DNA from 2 places in the Paenibacillus sp. FSL W8-0919 genome. Region 1 is predicted to be linked to the other one. Evidence: riboswitches for the same ligand, from Rfam matches in the RefSeq annotation. Region 1 holds a riboswitch; the other holds the start of a gene.
The links. Region 1 has a riboswitch for cobalamin ahead of NST44_RS11250 (ABC transporter substrate-binding protein). Riboswitches for the same ligand answer to the same signal wherever they lie in the genome.
Positions count from the first base shown of each region.

Region 2: it holds a riboswitch for cobalamin, as region 1 does, so the genes downstream of both, NST44_RS02270 (ribonucleoside-diphosphate reductase subunit alpha) here and NST44_RS11250 (ABC transporter substrate-binding protein) in region 1, are expected to answer to the same signal.

Region 1 is NZ_JBBOPV010000001.1:2,521,083-2,531,410, reverse strand. It holds gene cobS (adenosylcobinamide-GDP ribazoletransferase) at 1-633, opposite strand, end outside; gene cobU (bifunctional adenosylcobinamide kinase/adenosylcobinamide-phosphate guanylyltransferase) at 630-1,205, opposite strand; gene cobT (nicotinate-nucleotide--dimethylbenzimidazole phosphoribosyltransferase) at 1,202-2,269, opposite strand; gene NST44_RS11260 (ABC transporter ATP-binding protein) at 2,356-3,141, opposite strand; gene NST44_RS11255 (FecCD family ABC transporter permease) at 3,141-4,187, opposite strand; gene NST44_RS11250 (ABC transporter substrate-binding protein) at 4,184-5,194, opposite strand; cobalamin riboswitch at 5,611-5,822, opposite strand; gene NST44_RS11245 (GNAT family N-acetyltransferase) at 5,995-6,510, shown strand; gene NST44_RS11240 (histidine phosphatase family protein) at 6,564-7,565, opposite strand; gene cbiB (adenosylcobinamide-phosphate synthase CbiB) at 7,562-8,539, opposite strand; gene NST44_RS11230 (adenosylcobinamide amidohydrolase) at 8,536-9,273, opposite strand; gene cobD (threonine-phosphate decarboxylase CobD) at 9,574-10,328, opposite strand, start outside.
Region 2 is NZ_JBBOPV010000001.1:538,062-548,389, forward strand. It holds gene NST44_RS02245 (carboxypeptidase-like regulatory domain-containing protein) at 1-594, opposite strand, end outside; gene NST44_RS02255 (dihydrofolate reductase family protein) at 1,637-2,170, shown strand; tRNA gene NST44_RS02260 (tRNA-Thr) at 2,350-2,421, opposite strand; gene NST44_RS02265 (MTH1187 family thiamine-binding protein) at 2,535-2,840, opposite strand; cobalamin riboswitch at 3,197-3,430, shown strand; gene NST44_RS02270 (ribonucleoside-diphosphate reductase subunit alpha) at 3,625-5,958, shown strand; gene NST44_RS02275 (ribonucleotide-diphosphate reductase subunit beta) at 7,126-8,157, shown strand; gene NST44_RS02280 (GNAT family N-acetyltransferase) at 8,312-9,253, opposite strand; gene NST44_RS02285 (hypothetical protein) at 9,406-9,546, opposite strand; gene NST44_RS02290 (DUF2975 domain-containing protein) at 9,827-10,309, shown strand; gene NST44_RS02295 (helix-turn-helix domain-containing protein) at 10,320-10,328, shown strand, end outside.

The sequences.
Region 1 (10,328 bases):
TGTTGAATCCGTGACCAGCCCCAGCATGACGATGACCCCGAGCGTGACCAGAACCGCCATCAAGCCGGCCTGCAGCCTCCGCAGGCTGGATAATCCGCTGAACAATGCAGCCAGCCCTTCGCTGCCTCTTGCTACAGGCCAGCGGTACATTGCGTGCACCATAAACCAACGGCTCCAGACGGGTGCGAGCACAAGCAGAAGAGCTTCCTGCTTCAAGTCCCCGCCCGACAGCTCAAAAATCGATTGAATCAGCGAAGCCTTCAGCAGCAGAAGCAGCGTGCAGGCGATAACCCCCATTGCCCCAACCCGGCTGTCTTTCATAATCTCGAGCATCCGCTCCCGCGACCGATGGCTAAGGAGGGCGTCCGCGCTGTCCATCCATCCGTCCAGATGAAGACCGCCCGTCAGCCCCACCCAGACGGTCAATGTGATAACCGATGCCGGAAAGACCGGGAGAGCTAAGCTTAATCCCCACCCCAGCAGTGCCACTGTCAGGCCGATCACGCCCCCTACCAGCGGATAAAAGACAACGCTTCGCTGCTGAACCTCCGGGGTAAAGGGAATCTCCCGCCGGATCGGAAACCTTGATAAAAATTGAAAAGCGGCCGCAGCCGCTTCCATCATCCTGTTCATATTCGATACTCCCTGCTCTTGATTTCCATCGGAATCCCCGCGGTTACGAGAAATACTTCATGGCAGACCCGTGCCAGCCGCTGGTTCATCATCCCAGCCCAATCGCGGAATATTCGGCCGAGCGGGTACTCGGGGACGATCCCCGATCCCACTTCGTTCGTTACCAGAATCACCGTTCCGGGATACGTCTGAACGGCTCGGGCCAGCCTGCCGATATCCAGCTGCAGCCGTTCCTCCATAGCCGCAGCTCCTTCCGGCTCGACCTGAAGCAGCACGTTCGTTAGCCACAGCGTCAGGCAATCCACGACGACCGCTGGCGCATCCGATGCCGATTGGCCGAGCGTTTCGAGCAGCTCCGGCAAGGCGACGGGCTCTTCGACCGTCTCCCAGCGATAATCCGCATCGCTGCGCCTGTCCTGATGAATCCGAATCCGTTCCTTCATTTCATCGTCATACGCCTGAGCCGTCGCAATATAAAGGCCCGAGGACGACCGTTTCATGCAGAGCTTCTCGGCGAACGAGCTCTTGCCGCTCCGGGCGCCTCCCGTTACGAGCGAGCTTAATGGGTTCATAATTCGCCTCCGCTTATTCCCGCGCTTTCGAAGGTTGCCATCTCGCTCATAATCCGGCAGGCGGCTTCTATCATATGAAGGCATAACACGCCCCCGGTTCCTTCGCCAAGACGCATGTCCATATGCAGCATCGGAGACAGTTCCAGCACTTGCAGCAGCAGGGCATGTCCACGCTCCTTCGAATTATGGGAAGCGATCATATAGGAACGCGATTCGGGGCAAATCGCCGCAGCGATCAGAGCGGCTGCACTGGATATGAAGCCGTCGATAACGACAGGGCAACCCTTGGCCGCCGCGCCGAGAATGAGTCCGGCCAGACCGCCGATCTCATACCCGCCGACCTTGGCCAGCACATCCACCGGATCTTCAGCCAGGGGGCCATTGACCGTAATGGCCTGCTCGACAACGCGGATCTTATGCATCAGCCGCTCGTCGCTAACGCCGGTTCCCCGCCCCACGACCTCAGCCGGAGGCTTGCCGGACAGAATCGCGAAGACGGCGGCGCTCGGCGTCGTGTTGCCGATCCCCATTTCCCCGGTCACGAACACCCGGGTTCCATGGGAGTAGAGCTCGGCGGCTACCTCGGCGCCGGTCAGAATCGCCTGCTCCGCCTCCGCCCTCGTCATCGCAGGCCCTTTTGCAATATTTTTCGTTCCTTTATTAATTTTACGGGAAAGGAGACGTTCATGGGACAGGTCCGCCGCAACGCCGATATCCACGCACAGCACGTCCGCGCCCGCTTGACGGGCCAATACATTGACGGCAGCGCCGCCGTTCAGGAAATTCATGACCATCTGGGGCGTTACTTCCGACGGGAAGGCGCTGACGCCCTCCTCGCACACCCCATGGTCGCCGGCCATGACCACGACGGCCTTTTTCTCGAATGAGGGCTTGATCGTCCCCGTAATTCCCGCGAGCTGAATCGCCAGCGATTCCAGCTTGCCAAGGCTCCCGGGAGGTTTCGTCAGCTTGTCCAAATAGGCGGCGGCTTCCGCCTGCGCCCGGGCATCGGGCGCGGTGATTGTTCCAACCGATCGCGTCAATCGGTCCATGAGCTCCTTCATGCACGAAGCCTCCTTTTTACTTATCTCGCTTGCTTTTACTTTATCCGAATCCGTGCGCTCCGGGCAAGGACAAGGCTTGCCGGTCCTTATTTTCTCGACCGGTTCGCGGTGAGCAGCACCTGCGGCGCGCCGTTCTCGGGGTGCTTGACGACGGAAGGCATGACCCGGAATATCCGGCTGATATACGCCTCGGTCAGCACTTCCTCCGGTGACCCCATTCCTGCAACGCGCCCCTCATGAAGCACGAGCAGCTTATCGCAAAACTGCGCGGCCAGATTCAAATCGTGCAGGACGCTGATTACGGTAATTTTCGACGTCTGTCTCCAAGCATCCACCATCTCCATGAATTGAAGCTGGTAATGAATATCGAGGTAGGTCGTCGGTTCATCCAGCATCAAGAGCGACGGCTCCTGCACCATCACCTTGCCGAGCGCAACCCGCTGCCGCTGGCCGCCGCTCAGCTCCGTAAGACGCCGCTCCTGAATATCGCGAAGCTCCAGCTTCTCCATGATGCTGTCAATCAGGGGTGCCGCATCCTGCTCCTCCCGACCAAGCCAGTTCAGGAATGGATAACGCCCCATCTCGAGCACTTCCCGTACTGTAAAATCAGTCGGGTCCAGTCCCTCCTGCTGGAGCACGGCAATAATTCGGGCGAGCGCCTTGCGGCTATAGCTTCCGATATCGCGGTCCAAAAGCCGAACACTTCCCTTGGAAGGCCGCTCCACACCGGACAGCAGCTGCATTAGCGTAGACTTGCCGCTGCCGTTCGGCCCGATGATGCCCCACCATTCGCCTTTTCGGACCCGAAGCTCGACCTCCGACAATACCTGCGTGCGGCCATAGGCCTTCGACAGCCCTTGGGCAACGATCATCATGAGAATCCCTCCCTGCGCCGCTTCTTGTTCCGGTAGAGCAAGTACGCAAAGAATGGAGCGCCAATAAACGCAGTGACCACCCCGAGCGGAATTTCAGTCGGAGCGAGCACGGATCGTGCCGCCGTATCGCACCACACCATGAATATAGCGCCTCCCAGCGCGGATATCGGAATAATGACACGATAATCCGAGCCCGTCATGAGCCGGATCATATGCGGCACGACCAGTCCCACAAATCCGATCACGCCCGAGACCGATACGGCCGCGGCTGCAAGAAGCGTAGCTACGACCAGAACGCTGGTCTTCAGCCGATCCACGTTCAGTCCCGTATGGGCAGCCTGCCTTTCGCCGAGCGACAGCAGATTCAAAGCCCGCGAGCGGCTCCACAAATAAATAAGCCCTACCCCAAAATACGGGAAAAGGATGGCCACGTAGGACCATCCGCGCATGCTCAAGCTTCCCATCGTCCAGAACAGGATCTGGTTCACCGTGTCTTTGGACATCACCGTTAAGAAGGAAACGACGGCGCCGAGAAAGGATTGCATTACGACCCCGGATAAAATGAGTCCGTGCACCGGCAGCTTCCCCTGATCCCGTGCCAGCAGCAGAACGACCCACAGCGTACCCGCTCCGGTCAGAAAGGCAACCAGCGGCAGCGTGTAGCCTCCGGCAAAGGAATACTCCATCCCGAAAAAAATGAGGGACGCCGCTCCAAGCGCTGCTCCGGAAGACACGCCCAGCGTAAAAGGATCAGCCAGCGGATTGCGCAGCACGCCTTGAAACGCCGCTCCTGCCACCGCAAGCGAGGCGCCGACCAGCATTCCCAGCAGAATGCGCGGGAGCCTCACCTTCATTAAAATCTGCTCGGAGGATACCTCCCAGCCGGGGACGATCGCATCGCCGAGCCAAGGCAGCCGATGCAGCAGCATCGCTCCAATCTCGCTAACAGGCAGGTGGACCGAGCCGATTCCGAGGCTGACGATCAAAGTCAACAGCAGCAGGACAATGCCGGCCGTTCCGTAACCCGCCAGTTTTTGTCTCATGGTGTCATCAGTTCCGGATAAACGGCTTTGGCCACTTCAATCAAACCTTGCGTGACGCGCGGCCCCGGACGGCTCAGCAGATTATCGTCCATCGCAATGACCCGGTCGTTCTTGATCGCTTCGATCTGATCCCAACCGTCGCGCTCTTTAATCATCTGGTCCAGCGTTTTCTTGGTGGCTTCGTCGACAACATTGCTCGAATACAGAATGACATCCGGATTCGCCGCAATAATGTTCTCCTCGCTAATTTCGAACCAGCCCTCTGTATCCCCGGCTGCGTTGACGCCGCCGGCCAGCGTGATCATCTCATCCATGAACTCGCCTTTGCCGACGGTCCAGCCCGGCGAGAACTCGACGTACACTTTCTTCTTGTCCTCTTCCTTCACGGATTTCACCGCTTCCGTAACGCTTGCCAGCTCCTGCTGCATCTGCCCGACCACAGCCTGCGCTTCTTCCTGACGGTCGGTAATTTGTCCGACCAGCGTAATGGAAGACATGACTTCTTCAATCGTGGACGGATCGTTAACGAACAATTTCACGCCCATCCCGCGGAGCTTCTCCGCGTTTTCCGCATTCATCGACGCGCTGAACACGACATCGGCCTCGGCTGCGATTACAGCCTCTTCATTCACCTGGAAGCCTCCCATTTTCGGCTTGGATTTCGCGGCTTCCGGATAATCATCCAGATCGGACACGCCTACGATTTCCTCGTCCAGCCCGAGGGCAAACAGCTTTTCCGTCTCGGACGGAGCCAGGGATACGATACGGGTCGGCGCCTTCTCGAAGGTGACCTCCGTTCCGGTCGCATCCTTAACGGTGAGCGGATACTGCGTCTTCAGCGCACCCTGCTCCTCCGCAGGCTGTTCAGCCGGCTTCTCCTGCTGGGCAGGCGTTTCCGAAGGCGCACTATTCGGCGCGGCATCCTCGGCGTTTCCGCAGGCGATCAGCGACAGCGCCATCAGCATCGCCACGATCAAGACGGACCATGATTTCAACATTGCTTTCATTTTCTTGTTTCCCCCTACGTCATCATTGAGAACCCTAGCCTGCATATTTCACAACTTCAATTCCGATCCTTACCGGGTATGAAAACGACTGTCCTCGCATGTATAAGGAGAGCCGGCTGGTTCCGCCGGGACCTAAACCTCCGGGTACCCCTGCTATCCGTTAGGAAGAGGAATACCGGTGTTTCCCCGGAGCGGGAAACAGGAGGCCGGCATTGCCTTCTCGTTCTCCAGCAAAAATCCCCGATTCCTTGACGAATAAGGAATCGGGGATTACGTTTCAGCTTCAGGACACCTGCGAACATATAGCATTGATCATCAACAAAGCGGCTTATTGCCGGAAAGCTGTACCTCCACAGCTCCTGCCGCTCCCGCGATCAAAACGGGTCCAAGTGAACGTAATCCTCTCCTCGAAGGACCGTCATTCATTGCCGAGGGCAGGTCTCCTGACTTACAGGCCTAACGACTTCTCCGCCTTCCCAAGCGCATCAGCGCCCAGTGGCATTAAGGAGGAGTCTCCTGCTTCACAGTGGCGGGACCGTGCCGGATTTGCACCGGCTTCCCTATTAACCCGAATGGCAGTCCGTCAATACCCGGCTGCCTGTTCAGGACCCTCGCAAATCATATGAATCATGCTTATATAGCCAAGCTGGATTTCTCTGAACACGATTATAGGGGATAACCCCCGCCCTTACAACTAAAGGATTATCCCATTCTTCGAGTATAATGGTACTGATAGTTCTCGTTATCGTTCATTATTCGCCTGAAATCACATCTTTTTGAAAACGGGGAGTGAATCCGTGATGAAAATTCCTTCAAACCAAAAGCCGGAGAGACTTCGTCTGACCGTTCTGGAACCCGAGCATCTTCCCGCGCTGAGTCAATTCTCCCTCCCGGAGCACCAGCGAAGATTCACTTTGCTTCCGGACGATGCGATGAAGAAGCACGGTTATCCGCCCACGGAGGACAAGCTGCCGGTCGTTCTGCTCGCGGCGGATAAGCCCGTCGCCTTCTTCGTCCTGGATCGCGGGGAACGTATCGCCCGTTATACGCCGAACCAAAGCGCCGTGCTCCTTCGCGCCCTATCCGTTGATCACAAGGAGCAGGGGCGGGGCTACGGCCAGGCTGCCATGCGCCTGCTGCCCGAATTTATTCGCTCGCGACTGCCGGGAGTGAACGAGATTGCCCTGGCGGTAAACGCCCGCAATGAGCATGCCCGTCACGTCTATCTTCAAGCCGGCTTTCGTGACAGGGGATACCGGGTCATGGGCGTGCAGGGCATCCAGCATATACTGCATCTCGATCTGGCGCTCCATTGATGTGTCCTCTTATGGATTGCCTACGCTGCTTGCCCATTGGTATGGCAGGGCTGTCAGCCCATTATCTTACCCTGCCAGCTCTGTCCGTTCCATGCCAGCTTCAGCCTCAGCTCCTCACCCGGCAGGATGCGCAGGCTCCAAAAAGGGGTATCCGGAACCGTAGCCGCCGCGATCTGGCGAATCACGCCGCCATGCGTGACGACCAGCAAGTCGGGAATTCTTTTGGAATCCCGGCCCCTGGCTTCACCGTTCTCGTCATTCTCAAAGCTGCGGCATAGATCTTGGTGCAATCCCGCCAAAAAATGCTGAATCCGGGACGCGAAGGCTTCCCAGCTCTCTCCGCCCGGCGGAGTAACAGCTGCAGGGTTCTCAATCCAGCGGCGATATAACGGGTTATTCTTCAAATCCTCGTAGGTTTTCCCCTCCCACTCCCCGAAATGAAGCTCGCGCAGCCTGCGGTCATACACCGCTCCCGGAATTGGCAAAACTTCCGTATTCCCGATTAGACCCGGGCTATGGACCTCGTCACCAGTCAGCAAATAGCGAAGGGTCTGCTTGCATCTGAGCAGGTCGCTGCAGTATACGCGTGCCCATTGCAGGCCTTGGAGCCGCCGCGCCAGCGGGGCCAGCTGTTCCAGCTCCGCGGAGATCACGCCCTGATCCTCATGGCCAAGGTATCGCCGCTCCTGATTCCACCGCGTAACGCCGTGCCGGACCAGGTGCAGGACAACCTGCAGCGGACTCGTATCTTTTTCAAGTAGTTGAATATCCCTCTTATCCTCCGTATGGTATGCAAAGTGTGCAGGATGTGCATTTTTCACGTCCTTTGCATCCTTTGCGTCCTTTGCGTCTTTTGCGTCTTTTGCGTCTTTTGCGTCTTTTGCATCAATCGCGTCTATCGCCTCATTCACGTCGTTCGCTTCGTTCAAGGCTTTTGCCTGATCCCCATCGATCGCTTCCAATGCGGCGTTTGCGTCAATTGCCTTATTGCTTTGTATCGCATCCAGTCCTACGTCCTCATCGTTTGCATTCACGATATCCTTCGGCTCCCTCATACCCATGCTCCCCCGCCTGCGGCGATAACGATCGCCAATACGGCGGTGCCGATCACGGTAAAAATCACCGAAGCCGCGAGGAGCAGCCGGGTCGTGATGCGGATGTCCTCCGCATTCAGCGCCCGCTCCGGATCTCCCATATATGCCCGGAACGAAACGATCCCTTGATAAGAATTTTCCCCGCCAAGGCGAATGCCGAGCGCACCGGCCACCGCCGATTCCGGAAATCCGCTGTTTGGGCTCGGGTGTTTCCTCGCATCTCTTCGGACGGTAGCGATGGACTTCTGCCAAGGCAAGGAGAACATCGCGGCCGAGATCGCCACCAGCCCCGCCGTCAGCCGGGCGGGAATCCAGTTCGCGATATCATCCAGCCGGGCCGATGCCCAGCCAAGATGCTCGTATTTCTCATTCTTGTACCCCACCATCGAATCAAGCGTGTTCACCGCCCGGTAAGCCATCGCCAAGGGCGCCCCGCCGATGAGGGCATACAGCAGCGGGGAGATGACCGCATCGACGATATTTTCCGCCACCGTCTCCACCGTACCCCGTACGATTTCCGGCTCATCCAAATGGGCCGTGTCCCTTCCTACGATCATGCCCAGCGAGCGGCGGGCAGCCGGAAGGTCTCCGGCACGAAGATGGCCGTACACCTCAAGGCCGGCATCGCGCAGTCCTTTTACGGCAATGGTTGTCGCAATGAGCACCGCCTCTGCGCCTGCGGCCAGCCAAGGATGAATAGAGGCACACAGCAGCAGGAGCAGCAGCGTAATCGCATACGCCCCGCCTGCAACAATGAGCGGGAGCAGAATGCCGGCCCGCTTCAATCCTGCCGGCGATTGGGTACGGGTGCGAATCCGCTTCTCCACTGCACGGATCGCTTTACCTATGCCAATGACGGGGTGCGGAAGCCATCTGGGATCACCGATCAGCAGATCGATCACAACGGCCGCCCATAGGATCCAGACCGCTGTCATAACCGCTCTTCTCTTTCTGTTCGAACGCTTTCCGTAACGCTGTTATACACAAGGCGTCCAATCATGCCGCCGAGGTCGGTTGCGGTGCCGGCATAGCGGTGTTCCACCCCGTAGGCTTCATTCCCGCTGACGGCGAGCACGATCGCATCGGTCGTCGTCCCGGTAGCAGCAGCCCCGGTTTCGTGATCTGCAATCCCCAAATCACCGAGCGCTGCCGCTTTCGCTTCCGTAGCGGTCAGGATCGCGTTCACCATGCAGGCAGGCGTCATCCGCCCGTCGATCATCAGCATGATATTGATCGTGCCAGGCTGATAGGCGGCGAAGGTGGTCCGGCTGATGCCTGCCCGCGCGGCATTGCCTGTTCCGGCCGTCGAGCAGCACAGAATGGAAGCCTGGGAGCCGCCCTCCTCCCAGATTGACGCATATTTCAGCCGGACGGCGGTTAATAACCCGGCCGTCGCATCCTCCGGGTATCCGCAGCCGCGAATGAAGCTGTGCATGTCCTTCACGGGATCACTGCAATCGTAGCGCCGGTCCACATACCGGTTAACGATATGATTCAGTCTTGCATAGCCTCCGCCATACACCGCGCTGCCCAAGGCATCCGCCGGCTGCGGGAGCGATATGCGGATATGCGGGTGCTCCGGGTAGCCCTCGGATGAAACGATCAGGCCGGGCCATACGGCGGACGAATAACTGCATGGCTCCGTAATGTGCAAAAAAGGTACTGCCACGTCTCTCTCTCCCTGCTCTAAACATTTGAAATGGCTCCCCGGTTAAAGTCACTGCGAAGTGACGGGGAGTTTAAAGATCGTTCATACTTCTCCCTGTGTGCACGATGCATGGTAGGGCATGCTTGGAGGGCTGGTTGTCCATATTCCCCACCCGCTTGGCTCGTTCCTCGCCATCACTGCAGTATTCGAAGGAGACTGGTGAATTCGAGATACAAATCTGTTCTTCGAACCCGATTGTCCCTCAGGTAAAGCAAGCTTAGGCTTGCTGCCTCGACACTGTGGAACGTAGGGCGCCGCCATTTACGCCTCCGGCCGAGACGAGCCCTGGAGCACTTCCGCAGCGGTTTGCAGCAGCCTGCTGTTGGATTCCCCATCCTTTACAGCCAGACGGAAATGGCGTTCTCCTAGTCCGGGATACATGGCGCAGCTTCGAATCAGGACACCGCGCCTGCCCATTGCCGTTTGAAATGCCGCTGCCGTCCAACCGGTCGGCAGCTCTCCCAGCAAATAGTTGACTTCCCCTGGCGTCACGTCCACACCGAGCGCCTGCAGCCCGTCGGTCAGCCTCAAACGCTCGCCATGAATCAGCTCCAGGGTTCGCCGCTCATACTCGCTGCCGCTTCTTAGACAGGCTTCCCCTGCCAACAGGGCCAGTCCGTTGACGCTCCATGTCACTTGCATGGCTGACATGGACTGGATGACGTCAGGATAGCCGACCGCATAACCGAGGCGCAGTCCCGGTATCGCATAGAACTTGGTCATCGATCTTATAATGACGGTCCTTGAATAAGAGGACAGCTCCGGCAGCAGCGTCTGCCTCTCTCCATGCGGAATGAAATCCATGAACGCTTCATCCAGCACGAGCCACGTACCCACCCGCTGCGCCTCCCCTGCGATTGCCCGGATGTCTTCCAAGCTGTACTGTACGCCGTTCGGGTTGTTCGGCTGACCCAGGAACACCAGGTCACAGCCGGACAACAGCTCCATGATCCGCCGGCTGGACGCGCGCCATGCCCCTTCCTTCTCGCCGCTTACGGAGCGTATATCCGCTCCGA
Region 2 (10,328 bases), 2.0 Mb from region 1:
AGTGGCACTTTGGCTTGATAAAAATCCGGCTAGGGTAGCCTGAACGAAATAGGTACCGTCCGGAAGCTCAGCAAACAAATACTGTCCGGATGCGTTGGATGTCAAGGTTCCGATCGGAGTAACCGTGCCCCCATTGATTTGAAAAAGACTAACCAAAGCATTATTCACAGGTTCATTATTCGAAACGTTCCTTACGATGCCAAACAATGCTCCTCTCGTTGCTGCGGGGTTTGGCTGTAAAGTAATCGAAACTTGTGTTGGTCGACCTTGGGTAACTGTTAGCGGAATACGGACAGGTGTCAGGTAGCCAGGTTCAGCAGCAGTGATTAAATAAGAGCCTACTGGAATATCTGGTATGATATATTGCCCCTGAGGGTTGCTGTTAACATGCTCAAATGGCACCCCTTGAGAAGTATATAACTGTACTGTGGCAAAGGGGATCGGATTTCCATTCGGCAGCAGCACTGTCCCCTGCACGACACCAACGGAGGTGTTGGGTGAGGCTTGAAGTGCTAAATTGACACTCTCTTCTTCATGTCCATCTACGGTAACTGGAGCACTTGGTTGAAGTTTATACAAGTCGGAAATCGGCAAAACAACACCTCCTTTCACCAATCGTTCAACTCAATATATGCTTGGGCGTTTATAAGCGACTGGTCTATTGACGATACTCTTACTTTTTAAGCAGTTACTAACCTGAACAACGTCGAAAAAGCTTTCTGTCGATGATTTTGCCTCTTGCTTATGTATTTGGCATTCCGAATAAGCTGACTATCGTGTAGGAGAGCTTTCATGGGGACGGTAAATCGCCGCCCCCAAACCAAAGGGATGATCCATGAGTTTGACATGACATCACAACAGAGATAATGAATTCTAAACAAATTTACAATGTTTTTCTTGCCGTTGTGTGATTAAATCCAAAAAGTTCCTAAGATAATAACCAAGAGAATAAATAAAACCAGGACAATACCTACTGTATTCCCATAGCCGTTGTAACAAGGTTTTTCGTAACCCACTGATATTTACCTCCTCGCATTTTGGAATAGTACAGTTTATGAGCATAGACGCCCTTAGACTGGACATTTCGGTAATAATGTTCAGAATGTGCGAATGTATCATGGAGATAGATTTCTGATCAACCATTTAATTCATTTCACGAACTATCACGCCCCTGCAGGAAATAAAAAAACGCGGAATTGAACCCCCGACCTACGCATTACAAGTGCGACACCGTAGGTTTCGGAAAGGTTCTACAGGGTTCCGGAGGTCTATTAGTTATGGGCTTTTATGCGCCTAAATCCGTTTAAGGTTCTCGAAGTATTTCTTGGCCGTTAGAAGATTTGTTAGAAGTTCTGTTAGAAGACTGAAGCCCGTGAGCTAATACTTCGGGGATTTTTAATGGGTATTCGGATTTTATGGTTGAAGTCAATGATATAACATCAGCAATGTAAATCGGGATAAATGGTTGAATCGTCTAAGCTAACGTTGGTATCCGGTCGGGCTGTGCACATTAGCAATCCATGAGAAACCGGGCATGCCGTTGGATGATAAAATTTTAGACATAGAGGAGGCTGCATATAGAACGTGTAATCCTGATGATGAATGTGCAAGAAAAACAGGGAGGAGAGTCAATCACATGGCAAAAATCGTTTTCGCGTTGAATCAGTCTCTGGACGGGTTCGTCGACCACATGGCACTTCAGCGCGACCCCATGCTATTCCTTCATTTCATCGAAGACGTGCGCGGTCTGACGGGTATGCTGTACGGGCGCCGTATGTACGAGACTATGCGATATTGGGACGGAGACCCTTTTGAATGGGATGCGCAGGAACGGGAATACGCAGCTGCGTGGCAAAGCAAACCGAAGTGGGTGGTGTCGAGGACGTTAAAGTCCGTCGGACCGAACGCTTCTCTGATCGAGGGCGACCTCTCAGCGGCCATACGGGGGCTGAAGAAGGCTCAGCATGAAGGGGATATTGAAGTTGCCGGGCCGGAGTTGGCGCACAGTCTAACGGAGCTCGGTCTCGTTGATGAGTATCGACTCTATCTCCATCCCGTCGTGCTGGGTCACGGCAAGCCGTTCTTCGCCGGTCCGCGGCCGCCGCTGCGCCTCGTGGCAAGCGATCGCATTGGCGAGCAGGTGATCAGGTTGACCTACGTTCCCGCTTAGTTTTCTGTGTGTTAGTCTAGAATTTATTTTTCAAAAGGATATTGAATCCCTAATTGATGGCGAAAAACCCACTTTACTTGACTAAAGGGTAGAAAAATGGTAGAAGATCGGCCAAAAACACAAAAAAGACTCGGTCTCCGAAAACTCGGAAAACCGCGCCGTTATTGACTTTCTAAGGATGCTGGTGAAGGGAATTGAACCCCCGACCTACGCATTACGAGTGCGTTGCTCTACCCCTGAGCTACACCAGCAAATTTATTGAAGTTGTCATTCGTTTTTGAAACAACAAAATATATTATATTCCTTCGGCGGGAAAATGCAAGCCCCTCATTAATGGAAAAAACACCCTACAGGAGGGATTGCATTACCCGCCTAATTTCTCCTGCACCGATTGGATCTTCTGCTTGCTTGAGGATGCCCGGTCGCGCCGGTCGTCGATTTTGACGGAGGTGGATACCCGCTTAGCCCCTGACAAGAACGGCGCCTCGTGCAACGCCTCGATCGCACGCCAAATCATAGGGAGCTCCCCTTCAATAATCGTGCTCATCGAAGTCAATTCGTACGTAATTCCCTCCTGTTGCTTCAATATACGCTGCATTTCCGCCACATATGAGCTTAAGCTGGTCGTTGCCGTTCCGATCGGAATGACCGTTACTTCTGCAATTGCCATCACAATAACCTCCCTCGAAGCATTCCATTCATCCACACCGTGGTTGAATCCGATATAGATATCATATCAAATTCCGGGGCGTCTTTTCAAAATTTCGCAAAGTCGTCAACACACAATATCTTGTATGTCCAAGATCAAATTTTTATATGGGTCATACGATCCGTTGTCAAAACGCAACCGATGCGGAATCCGCGCAAAAACCGTCGCATTTGGTCACAATCCATGGAATCTTGAGCGGTTTTGACGGTTGGCCAACTAGCATATTACCTGTCCGTTTGCTATAATTCTCCTTGCGTTTATTTTTAAGAAATTGGTTTACAGATACAAGATATTGGGTTAAATTAGATTAACGACAACCAAATATAGTGTATACAGGTGCCGCGCTAGCCTATCAGGCAGCCCGGCTTAATAGGGAAGCATGGTGAAAATCCATCACGGACCCGCCACTGTAAAGGCCTCGGGGCTGTTATGCATACGCAGCTGCCGGCAGTTTGGCAATACGTCACTGAAGTTCCCCGAAAGCGAACTTTGGGAAGACGCCGAATATGTACGGCCTAAGTCAGGAGACCTGCCTGTATACTTCAGACACCGACCTACGGGGTTATAGGGATGTGTTCGTGAAACTTGCGTCTGTACATAACATCATGCCCGCATATGGGCTTATGTCAGCTTTATTCAAACCATCCACAGCGCACGGACATTTTCAAGCCTGCCCTTAGGTTTTAGAAAATGTTTTTTTCATGTTCTTTTTTCAATTTCCCCCAAAGAAAGCGAGGATTTTTGTATGCCCCAGCTCGTAGTTAAACCAAACAACCGTCAGCTTGCCTTCGATGAAATCCGCCTCTCCGTCTATGCCGACCGGATCCTGAAGGGATTGGACATGCTAGACAAGGAGCGCCTGCTTCGAGGCGTGAATTCCAAACTCCGCGGTGAGCAAGTTACCGGCGAGGAAATCAGCAATGCCTTCACGATGTCCGCGCTTGAGCTCGTATCCAAGGAAGAGCCTGACTGGAAATTTGCGGCGGCTCGTTCATTCCTGACATCTTTATATAAAAAGGCGGCCCACAACCGCCGCTACAAAGCCTATCCGGAAGAGCCATACGGCGCTTTCTATCCGCTCATTACGGAGCTCGTCCAGAAGGGCATCTATCGTGAAGACCTTCTGACCTGCTATACGAAGGAGCAAATCGAGGAGCTTGGCGAGTGCATTGATCCAAGCCGCGACCTGCTGTTCGATTACATCGGTCTCTTGACGCTGGCCGAGCGTTACCTTGCAACGGATTTCGACGGGCGCGTGATGGAGCTCCCGCAGGAGCGCTACATGGTCATTGCCATGTTCCTCATGCACCAGGAGCCTGAAGACAAACGCCTCGAGCTTGTTAAGGAAGCGTACTGGGCAATGAGCAATCTGTACATGACGGCCGCAACGCCAACGATGTCCAACGCCGGCAAGAAGGTCGCAGGCCAGCTCTCCAGCTGCTTCATCGACACCGTTGACGATTCCCTGGAAGGCATCTTCGATTCCAACACCGACGTAGCCCGTCTTAGCAAAATGGGCGGCGGCATCGGCGTCTACCTCGGCAAGGTCCGCGCACGCGGCTCCGATATCCGCGGCCACAAGAACACCAGCTCCGGCGTCATCCCTTGGATCCGCCAGCTGAACAACACGGCGGTGAGCGTTGACCAGCTCGGCACACGCAAAGGCGCCATTGCGGTCTATCTGGACGTGTTCCACAAGGACATTTTGTCCTTCCTTGATCTGAAGCTGAACAACGGCGATGAGCGCATGAGAGCGCATGACGTGTTCCACGGCGTATGTCTGCCTGACCTGTTCATGGAGGCTGTTGAAGCCCGTGAAGAATGGAGCCTGTTCTGCCCGCATGAAGTGAAGAAGATCATGGGCTGGAAAGATGAGAACGGCCGCCCGCTCGGTCTTGAGGACTTCTACGATCAAACGCCGGGTCAAGGCGCGTTCCGCGAGAAATATGCGGAGGCCTTGGCGAATCCGAACCTGCCGCGCATTACCGTACAAGCGATCGATATTATGAAGCGGATCATGAAATCCCAGCTGGAGACCGGAACTCCGTACATGTTCTACCGCGATACGGTAAACCGTGCGAACCCGAACTCCGCACACGGCATGATCTACTCTTCGAACCTGTGCACGGAAATCATGCAGAACCAGTCGCCAACCGTGGTTGAGCAAGAAGAGCTCGTCACCAAAGACGGCCAAACCCGGATCGTGATTTCGAAAATCCCTGGCGATTTCGTTGTCTGCAACCTGAACTCCATTCACTTGGCGCGTGCAGTGCCTGCCGGCGTGTTGGAGCGGCTCGTACCGATCCAGGTTCGCATGCTGGACAACGTAATCGACATCAACAATATCGAAGTGCTGCAAGCTCAATATACGAACAGCCAGTACCGCGCTGTCGGACTCGGCACCTTCGGCCTGCATCATCTGCTGGCTCTCGAAGGCATCCGCTGGGAATCCGACGAAGCGGTTGAATACAATGATAATCTGTACGAACACATCAATTACCTGCTCGTGAAGTCCAGCATGGAGCTGGCCAAGGAAAAAGGCCACTATCCGAAATTCAAAGGCTCTGCCTGGGAAAGCGGCGAATACTTTACGTTCCGCGGTTACACCGACGGCGAGCATGAAGGTAAATTCGTAACGACCGAGCAGTGGCGCGAGCTGCAGAAGGAAGTTCAAGAGAATGGCGTCCGCAACGCGTGGATGTTCGCGATCGCACCGAACGGCTCCACGTCGATCATTGCCGGTTCTACGGCAAGCATCGACCCGCTGTATGAGCTGCTGTCTTATGAAGAAAAGACGACATATAAAGTAGCCAACCCGGCTCCGGATCTGTCTGAAAAAACAATCTGGTATTACAAAACAGCCTTCCTGATCGACCAGCATTGGTCCATTAAAATGGCTGCTGCCCGTCAACGTCATGTGGACCAGGCGCAAAGCTTCAACCTGTATGTTCGTCCTGACATCCGGGCATCGGAATTCCTGGACCTGCACCTGCATGCCTGGAAAGCCGGCATCAAGACAACGTACTATGTGCGCAGCCGTGCGCTGACGATTGAGGAATGCGAAAGCTGTGCTAGCTAACGAACCCACCCAAACCCTCCCTTCCAAGGGAGGGCCCCAAGGGCTCTGCCCTCTGGACACCCGCAAGCTTGTGAAATGAGACGGATGCGGCGCTTCTTCCAGGTACTTTGGTGCTAGGAGCGCTTTCTCCCTGCGGGAACGCTGGAATGTTGGCGCAGGGACGAATGAGTTAAAGCGTGCGTTTTTGGCGATGCTTCCAGCGGGGATCGCTCTCCCTTTGGGATTCGCTGCTCATGCGGCGCAAACACAATGAGCGGGCTGCTTGCGTGTTTGGTGCGACTTCCTGCAAGGATCGCTCTCCCTTCGGGATTTGCTGCTCATGCGGCGCAAACACAATGAGCGGGCTGCTTGCGTGTTTGGTGCAACTTCCTGCAAGGATCGCTCTCCCTTCGGGATTTGCTGCTCATGCGGCGCAAACACAATGAGCGGGCTGCTTGCGTGTTTGGTGCAACTTCCTGCAAGGATCGCTCTCCCTTCGGGATTTGCTGCTCATGCGGCGCGAACACAATGAGCGGACTGCTTGCGTGTTTGGTGCAACTTCCTGCAAGGATCGCTCTCCCTTCGGGATTCGCTGCCCATGCGGCGCGAACATAATGAGCGGGCTGCATGCGTGTTTGGTGCAACTTCCTGCAAGGATCGCTCTCCCTTTGGGATTCGCTGCTCATACGGCGCGAACATAATGAGCGGGCTGCTTGTGTGTTTGGTGCAACTTCCTGCAAGGATCGCTCTCCCTTTGGGATTCGCTGCTCATACGGCGCGAACATAATGAGCGGGCTGCTTGCGTGTTTGGTGCAACTTCCTGCAAGGATCGCTCTCCCTTCGGGATTTGCTGCTCATGCGGCGCAAACACAATGAGCGGGCTGCTTGCGTGTTTGGTGCAACTTCCTGCAAGGATCGCTCTCCCTTTGGGGATTCGCTGCTCATGTGGCGCAAACACAATGAGCGGGCTGCTTGCGTTTAGTCGAGCGCGAAGCGAACATCCGTTGAGTAAGCTATAAAAAAGACTACAAGGGTAAGGGTATCCAATCGGAGGAGTTTACGTCCGCCTTTGGGAGCCCTTTGCACCCTTCACAATACATTCAGGCAAAGGGCGGACAACAGCGGCCGGAGAGTGGATACCCGTCCTGTTGATACCCGCCCTACTATAAATGCAAGGAGAGAATGGTTATGCAAATGCAAAAAATATTCAATACCGAAGCACCTAACCGCTCCACACGGATCATTGAGGGCGAATGCTCAGGGATCCTCAACTGGAACGATATTCGGATGCCTCATATGTACAAGCTGTACAAGGTGCTGCTGCTGAACCACTGGATCGCGGACGAAATCCCGATGTCCAAGGATGCGCAGCAATTCCCGCACCTTGATCCGGAGGAGCAGCGCACCTTCAAGATCAACATCTCCCTACTGGCTGTGCTGGATTCCATGCAGACGATGTTTGTCGGCGACGTGAAGCGCTATTTCACCGACTCCTCGCTTGAGGCCATCTCGGCCATTATCGGGCAGCAGGAAGTCGTTCATAACCAATCCTACTCCTATGTGCTCTCCTCGATCGTTACGGAGCAGGAGCAAAAGGAAATTTTCGAATATTGGAAGCATGATCCGGTTCTCCTGGAGCGCAATCAGTTCATCTCGAACATTTACCAGAGCTTCCGGGACAATCCGTCGCCGCAATCCTTCTTTGAAGCGATGGTCGCCGACCTGATTCTCGAGGGCATTTTCTTCTATAGTACGTTCGCCTTCTTCTATAACCTGGCCCGTGATCAGAAGATGATGGCAACGAGCCAAATGATCTCCTACATTCAGCGTGACGAGAACCAGCATTGCTACTTCTTCGCTGAAGTGTTCAAGCAGCTGCTCAAGGACTTCCCTGAGCTGAACACGAAGGAGAACATCGATTACGTGTACCGCACGATCGATCGCGCGGTCGAGCTGGAGACGAACTGGGCGCATTACACGCTGAGCAATGTGCGCGGCATCGATCTGAACGAGCTGTCCGATTACATCAAATACATCGCCAACCGCCGCATCACCATGATGGGACTGGAGAAGGCGTATGAAGGCGTGGACGTGAACTGCATGCCATGGATCAAGCCGTTCTCCGACGAAGCGCTGAATGCGACGAAGACCGACTTCTTCGAAGCGAAGTCTCGCAACTACGGGAAAGTCGGCGACGATAACGGGTTTGACGATCTGTAAGCTGCACCAGCCGGTGAGCTCGGATCTGCTAAGCTTCTATCGCTCATAGACAAAACCTCCGCCATCCCTGCAAAGGGATGGCGGAGGTTTTTTACATGGATGGATTACACGGTGGATGATGATGAATTTCCTTGAATGGATGACATGATGATTTTTATCCGGCAGCCGCCCATACCTCGATCTCGACCTTCAGCGCCGGCATCGCAAGCCCCGGCACATAAGCCATCGTCATCGCCGGCGGCCGACCGCCATGGAACTTCGCCCACACCTCATGGAAATGGCTCCAATCGACCTCTTCCACTGCCCAAATATTGATTTTGACGATATGGTCCGCCGTGAGCGATTCGGCTTCCAGCAACCGCTGAATATTTGCAAGCGTATGCTCCACCTGCTGCTTCATGTCATCCGGCAGCTTCCCTTCCGGATCGGTTCCGACTTGGCCGGAGAAGACCAGCAGCGCGGCTCCCTGCGGCACCTTGGTGACATGGGTGTACGGACCGAGCGGCGGCGCAATGACGGGCGGGTTGCAACGTTCAATTCCGGACCGCTTCTCCTCATCGGCTTCGTTTAGGATCGCCAGCGTTTGATGGTCCTCCCACCGTCCGTTGATGTTGACGTTTTTACGGGCGATGCCTTCCTTATGGAACCCGGCCTTCAACAGCACGTTCATCGAGCCGAGATTATGCGGCATGACTCCCGCCTCGATCCGGTGGAACCTCAGCTCCTCGAAGGCATGGCGGACGACCAGCCGTACGGCTTCCGTCATGTACCCCTGCCCATTGAATGACTTATCCAGAAAATAGCCGATCCAGCAGCTCTGCAAATTCCCACGCACCGGCTCGGTCAGCATGACTTCACCGATGATCTGCCCGGTGTCCCGCAATACTATGACATACAAGTAGCCTTGATCCGTTTCCCGATCGTCCACCGCCTTCCGGATCCGTTCGATCTGTCCCTCCTTGGTAAAAAAATGCTCGTCACGCTTGCCAGTAAACCGCTGAAAAAACTCCCGATTCTCCTTCTCCAGCTTCAGCAGAGCCTCGGCATCCGAAAGCTCCACCGGCTTCACAACAATACGTTCCCCTTGCAGCTGCATGCAAATCTCTCCTTCTTCGATAGGATGATATGGCCGCATCTCCTATGCGGCAAAACAAAAAACACCACAGGTTATACCTGTGGCGTACGCTGCCGATCCATGCACCACAGGTAAGCGACCTGTGGCGTTTATTCCACTGTATCCTTACATGATCATGAGGCCGATCGCAGGATAACGGTCGCGTTCAGTTTCCAATTGTGGACACACTTCTCCCGTGATTGGCCAAGATCAAAGAAAACAGCGGTGGAGTATCCGATGCCGGGGGACAACGAAACAAGCGATCTCTTCTTCATCCGAATACTCCTCCTCTTCGTTAAAAAATGAACTTTCCTAACCTGCCGTACGTTCTTAATCCCCCATAGAATACATCATTTCAAAACGGTTGGCAAATCGCCGCCGCATCCCCTTACCATCCCGATTCTACCTGGACTGAAGGTCTAATCGCAGCTATGGATTTATGACGACAGGAATATTCCATAACAACAATAATATAATATTAATCAATATTAATTTATTGATAAACGATAAAAGTCGTGTTATTATGATGAACAATAAATAAGCGAGGTGCATGTTATGAAACAAGGAACAACACTCTTTTTAAGAATCGCGGTTATTCTGATTGGAATTCCGGTTCTTGCTTTGTGCATATTTGTGGTGCCTAATATCGCGAGTTTCGCGGCTGAATTGTATCCGGACCATGTTTATCTAAAATATCTCGTTTCCATCGATTTGTATGCATCGGCGATCCCCTTTTACTTAGCTCTGTATCAGGCTTTTAAGCTGTTAAACTACATCGATCAGAATAAAGCCTTCTCCGAATTGTCCGTGAAGGCATTAAAGAGTATTAGGAACTGCGCCATTACGATCAGCATTTTGTATGCGGCCGGCATGCCGCTCTTCTATCTCCTGGCGGAGAAAGATGATGCCCCGGGGATCATCGTGCTCGGACTGGTCATTATTTTTGCTTCATCCGTGATCGCCGTCTTTGCCGCTGTTCTCCAAAGACTTTTACAAGAAGCGATTCATATCAAATCCGAAAATGATTTAACGGTCTGAGGTGAAAACAATGGCAATT